DNA from 2 places in the Paenibacillus sp. TSA_86.1 genome. Region 1 is predicted to be linked to the other one. Evidence: predicted binding sites of a transcription regulator. Region 1 holds the regulator's gene; the other holds the start of a gene.
What was found. Region 1 encodes Rex, which represses fermentation and respiration genes when NADH is low (regulators of the CRP and FNR family bind a similar motif). Its sites were predicted from a motif close to TTGTGAAATATTTCACAA; they were not measured.
Positions count from the first base shown of each region.

Region 2: the regulator Rex is predicted to act here: its motif matches at 1,171-1,188, upstream of ACUTVW_RS24625 (formate/nitrite transporter family protein).

Region 1 is NZ_JBQZGE010000004.1:67,057-70,265, forward strand. Features, by position in the region: gene dinG (ATP-dependent DNA helicase DinG) at 1-1,317, shown strand, start outside; gene ACUTVW_RS11590 (redox-sensing transcriptional repressor Rex) at 1,527-2,183, shown strand; gene ACUTVW_RS11595 (amidohydrolase) at 2,167-3,209, shown strand, end outside.
Region 2 is NZ_JBQZGE010000020.1:15,738-18,946, reverse strand. Features, by position in the region: gene ACUTVW_RS24630 (FAD-dependent oxidoreductase) at 1-916, shown strand, start outside; gene ACUTVW_RS24625 (formate/nitrite transporter family protein) at 1,276-2,142, shown strand; gene ACUTVW_RS24620 (molybdopterin-containing oxidoreductase family protein) at 2,629-3,209, shown strand, end outside.

The DNA.
Region 1 (3,209 bases):
GGGCATGAAAATGCGGTACAGTGGGGTTCTATGGTGGATCAGATGTTTCCGCTTGCCGTTGAGGTCAAGGAAATGTGGGATCGGCTGAGCGATGCTCTGTTTAGTCTGTTGCCCGAACGGAGTGACGCTTCTCCAGGAGAAACGGGACAATTCTCGCTACGGATCAAAGCTTCACAGAAACCTGCGAAATGGCAGGATCTACAGGAACTGGAGAACCAGATTTATGTGACTTTGGGTGATTTGGTACGCAAAGGTGACAAGCTGTTGCTGGAAGTGAAAGAAGATCAGGACGATTATCAGTCCGACAGTCTGATTACGGATATCACCGGACTTTTGAAAGATCTGACGACGATGAAGGAGAATTTAAGGTTCTTCATGCGTATGGATGACGCCAAGACGGTGTACTGGATGGAGGCGAGCGGTCAGTTCCGCAGTAAGTCCCTTCAGTTGTATGCTGTTCCGGTAGATGTAAGTGCACAACTGAAGGAGATGTTTTTTGATAAAAAGAAAAGCGTTGTACTTACATCGGCTACGCTGTCGGTTGATAAGTCATTCCAGTTCATGATTGAGCAGCTGGGCTTGCAAGAGGCTGCGGATAATAATCGGCTTCTGACTTCGATGCTGCCTTCTCCGTTTAATTATCGGGAACAGGCATTGCTGGTGATCCCGCGTGATTTTCCAAGTCTGAAAGGCAGTGTAGGAGATGCACACTTTGTACAGATGCTGGTGCAGTCTCTTGCCGAGACGGCCATTGCAACACGAGGGCGCATGATGGTGCTGTTTACTTCCTATAAAATGCTTCGCCAGGTGTACGAACCCTTGAAGGAGGCCTTGTCCGGTAATGACATCTCACTCCTGGGCCAGGGTGTGGACAGCGGCAATCGCTCCAAGCTGACCCGCCGATTCCAGGATGCCAAAGCTGCCGTTCTGCTGGGTACGAGCAGTTTTTGGGAAGGTGTGGATATTCCGGGCGAAGCGCTGACCTGTCTTGCGATTGTGAGACTGCCTTTCCAGCCGCCTAACCATCCGCTTCTGGAAGCGAAGAGTGAGTTGCTGCAAGAACAGAAGAAGAATCCGTTTATGAAACTTTCTGTGCCACAGGCGGTCATTCGCTTCAAGCAAGGATTCGGCCGGCTTGTTCGAACGGGGAAGGATCGCGGTATCGTCATTGTGTATGATACACGAGTGATTGAGGCTTATTACGGCAAGTACTTCCTGTATTCACTGCCGGGACCCAAAATGGAGCATATGCTTACTGAACAGATGGTTCCGCGCATCGCTGAATGGCTGGATCGACCTGCGGGGAAGCAAAATTAACGATTTGTAAGCTATAACGTTGCATTGTACTTCACCATGGCGTTAAACTCGAAGGAGACTTCGAAAAGGCAGCGCATATATGAACTTATAATCCTAACAATACGGGCATTCTGTATGAGGAGTGATGCATGGATTTTGCATGTATACAGAATGCTCATCTTTTCAATATTTATTCTATTTTATCGTGGCAATGGTAAGGGGGAGCAAGAATGAAATCGGATAAAATTTCAGAAGCGGTAGTGCGGCGTCTGCCTGTATATTTACGTTATTTGAACGAGTTGGTTCAGCGTGAGGTGACAACGGTTTCCTCGCAGGAGCTTGGACAGCGGCTGGATCTGAACCCGGCTCAGATTCGCAAAGATTTGGCTTATTTCGGAGATTTTGGCCGCAAAGGGATCGGGTATGACGTCTCTTACTTGATAGAGAAGATTCGTCACATTCTAAAAATCGATCAGCAAATTAACGTGGCTCTGGTGGGAGCCGGTAATCTCGGACAAGCATTATCCAACTACAATGCATATCTGAAGGACAATATGAAGATTGTCGCTATTTTTGATGCCTTTGGACCGAAGATCGGCAGCAAAATTAACAGTCTGACGGTGCAACCGATGGAGGAGCTCGCGGAAGCTGTACAGAAAGATAACATTCGCATCGGTATCATTACAGTGCCGGACATAGAAGCGCAGAACGTTGCTGACCAGCTGATTGACTCGGGAATTGAGGCCATTTTGAATTTTGCACCGACGATTCTAAAAACACCTTCGCATGTTCGCATTCATCACGCTGATTTTACGACCGATTTGCTCAGTTTGGCTTATTACTTGGAAAACGGAAAGGAAGAAGAGCACGATGACAACAACGAATAGATGGGTGATTCAGAATGGTAAATTCGCTGTAAATGAAGGTGCAGACTGGAATGTGGTTCAGGGGTATATGGTCGTTGAGAACGACAAGATTGTGCATATTGGTGAGACGCTGCCGGATGGAGACGAGAACCTGACCAAAGTGGATGGAAAAGGATTGCTCTTCCTGCCGGGTCTGATCAATACGCATGGTCATGCGGCCATGTCACTGCTCCGGGGTCATGGAGATGATCTGGCACTGCAAGTATGGCTACAAGAAAAAATGTGGCCAATGGAAGCGAAGATGACTTCGGAAGACGTCTATTGGGGAGCATCCCTTTCCGTGCTTGAAATGCTGAAAGGCGGAACAACCGCTTTTCTGGATATGTATGACCACATGGATCAGGTAGCTAAAGTCGTTGAACAGTCCGGGGCAAGAGCGGCGCTGGCTCGCGGCGTAATTGGACTTTGCTCCGAAGAAGAGCAGATGCGTAAGCTGGAAGAGTCGGCTGCATTTGCACGTGAATGGAATGGACAAGCGGATGGACGCATCACAACCGTGATCTCCCCGCACGCACCTTACACATGCCCTTCAGATTACATAGAGAAGCTTGTACAGGTTGCACACGATTTAAATTTGCCACTTCACACTCATATGTCTGAGACCTTACGTGAAGTGGAGCAGAATGTGACCGATTACGGCCTGCGTCCTGTAGCGCATCTGGAGAAACATGGATTTTTCTCACGTCCTTCACTCGTAGCGCATGCTGTGCATCTGAACGATGAAGAGATCGAGATCTTGGCACGTCACGATGTCGCTGTATCTCATAATCCGGGTAGTAATTTGAAGCTTGCATCAGGTGTAGCCCGTGTTCCTGCTTTGTTGAAAGCAGGAGTTACCGTCTCTCTGGGAACAGACGGACCGGCAAGCAATAACAATCTGGATATGTTTGAGGAAATGAGACTTGCAGCTTTAATTCATAAAGGAGTATCCGGTGATCCAACCGCCGTGCCTGCTGGGGAAGCATTGCTTCTTGGAACAGCTTACGG
Region 2 (3,209 bases), on a different contig from region 1:
CGTGACTGTAGTCGGCGCAGGTTACATCGGAGTTGAATTGGTGGAGGCATTCGAGATGAATGGCAAGGAAGTAACACTGATTGACAGCGTGGATCGTATTTTGAACAAGTATCTTGACTCCGAATTCACAGATGTTATCGAAGATACACTGACTGAAAAAGGCATCAAACTGGCGCTTGGTCAAACGGTGCAGAAGTTTGAGGGTGAGAATGGTAAAGTAACCAAAGTCATCACATCCAAAGGGGAGTTCGAGACGGACTTGGTCATCCTCTGTATCGGCTTCCGTCCGAATACGGAGCTGCTCAAAGGTCAAGTGGATATGCTGCCAAACGGTGCAATCATCGTGAATAAATATATGCAAACAAGCCAGGAAGATGTCTTTGCTGCAGGTGACAGCTGTGCGATCCATTACAACCCGACAGGCAAAGCGGCCTACATTCCGCTGGCAACCAACGCCGTGCGGATGGGTACGCTCGTAGCACGCAACCTGGTTCGTCCAACGACGCCTTACATGGGAACACAGGGCACATCGGGTATTAAAATTTATGAACAAAATATTGCAGGAACGGGTATGACCGAGATGTCTGCCAGGGAGGAAGGGCTGGTTGTAGAATCGGTTATTCTGGAAGACAGCTACCGTCCGGAATTTATGCCAACCGCTGAGAAACTGCTGCTTAAAGTGGTCTACGAACAAGCCACTCGCCGGATTGTTGGTGCGCAGGTGATGTCACAAGTGGATCTGACGCAGTCGATCAATACGATCTCGGTTTGTATCCAGAACAACATGACCGTGGATGAGCTGGCGTTTATCGACTTCTTCTTCCAACCACATTACAACAAACCGTGGAACTTCTTGAACACTGCAGGTCTGCAAGCCCTGCCTCCGGTAGAAGTTAAAGCTCCAGCACTGGTGTAGGTTGGTTGTGCTTGGGCAAGGCATCCACAATGAATGCGAATAGCAACTATAGAGAATTAGGGTGCATCAGAAAATAAAGGTAAAGGGAAGGCTGGCGATCATATCGTCAGTCTTCCTTTTTGTTGTCTCTGTTGTCTGTGCCGTCTGTCTATATCATCTTGTTTCTTCATTTTCGTACTTCAATCCTATTTCTAAGGGTCTCAAATTCTTTGGGGGGAGACAGTTGGGGAATTGGATCATATTCTCGAATTAGATTGTGATTATTTGCACAAAGTTTTCTGCGAGGTCGATATACAATGAATTCATGGATAGATTTGCTTAAAATACGGACGGATTGATGACAAAGGAGAGGATGATATATGGCGACTAAAACCCCTCAAGAGGTTGCACAATATACGGCAAAGGCCGGGTTGAAGAAAGCACAAAATCCGGTTTCCTCAGTACTGATTCTGGGGTTCTTGGCAGGTGCCTTCATTGCGCTTGGGTTTCTGTTGGATATTCGTGTAATTGCATCTGCACCAGCAGAGTGGGGAAGCATTGCCACATTTATCGGAGCGGCGGTGTTCCCGGTAGGTCTGATTCTGGTCTTGATTGGCGGAGGAGAACTATTGACGGGCAATATGATGGCTGTACCGCTCGCTGCAATCACACGTAAAATCTCTCCAGCCAGCATGCTGAAGAACTTGCTGCTCGTTACATTTGGCAATCTGCTCGGTGCCCTGTTCGTGGCCTTTTTCTTTGGTCATGTACTTGGGCTTACAGCCGAAGGTGTATACCTGACTAAAGTAGTTGATATGGCAGGGCACAAGTTACACGACAGCTTCCTGCAGGCTTTTATCTCAGGCATAGGTTGTAACTGGCTAGTGGCGCTGGCAGTCTGGCTGTCTTATGCAGCCGATACGATGAGCGGTAAAATTCTGGGTATTTGGTTTCCAACGATGGCGTTTGTGGCGATCGGGTTTCAGCACGTTGTGGCTAATATGTTTCTTATTCCGGCAGCGATCTTTGAGGGACACTACTCCTGGGGACAGTATGCCATGAATTTTATTCCGGTCTGGCTGGGGAATCTGACGGGCGGAGCAATGTTCGTAGCGGCTGCATACTGGATGGTATATCTGCGCAAGACCGAGCAAGCAGCCACAGTAGCCAAAAAGGAAACATTGGTTCCTGCTGTAACTGCTCCTATGGAAGCAGAGGGCAGAGCGATGTGGAGCAAACAGGCTTAACCTAGGGTAGAGTAGACACTTAGGAGCATCGTATTTGCAAGTATAAATAGTCAGAGTGTAGGAAGATAGTTACGGAGATTTACCAGAAATAATGAAGTGAGATGATGCATCTTATCGCTTCACGACAAGTTTGGTCGTGGCGAGAGGAGATAGGATCATCTTTTTTTTGCGCAAAATAAATTCGCCATGACAAGGTTCGGGGGAACGAAACCTGAGCATGGCGAATTTCGGGAGTGGTCCATGATATGGCATGAGGAGGAAGTGGGGAAACACCAGCCTAATGCCTTGTTCTTAATTTACCCCTGGTTTCAGAGAATGAATCAAAGGGATAAAACTTTTTTTGAATAAACAAGAATAATAGATTTGCACAGAAATAGGCTACCCGACATTCACGAAAATTTAGCCGATTTACCCTGTTCTCTTTACGTTTTAGTCCCGAACGGGATATGATATAGGGATAGCCATTGAAAGAGGGGGAGCCAAACGATGATCGATCAGGAGAATGGTGTATTTCCAGCGGTATGCCCGCTCGATTGTCCAGACACATGTGGTCTGCTATTACATAAAGAACAAGGTAAAATTGTTAAGGTAACCGGTAATCCGGATCACCCCATTACGAAGGGTGCGATCTGTAATAAAGTTCGAAATATGACGGAGCGGGTGTATCATCCCGAGCGTCTTCAATATCCGATAAAACGAGTCGGTGCCAAAGGTGAAGGCAAGTTCGAGCGGATCAGCTGGGACGAAGCGCTTCAGGAAATTACGGGAAAGTTCAAAGACTTGTCTGCAACGTATGGACCTGAGAGCATACTCCCGTATAGTTTTTACGGTAATATGGGTGTGCTGGGTGTAGACGGTATGGATCGGCGTTTCTTTAATGCGCTGGGGGCAAGTATGCTGGAGCAGACGATTTGTAATGCTGCGGGCAACACCGGCTGGAAATATACGATGGGAGCTAATCACGGCACGTTGCCTGAAGATACAGAGCATGCGGATCTGATTGTGGTCTGGGGCGGGAACATCGTCAGCACGAATATGCATCAGGTCGTACTGGCGGAGAAGGCCCG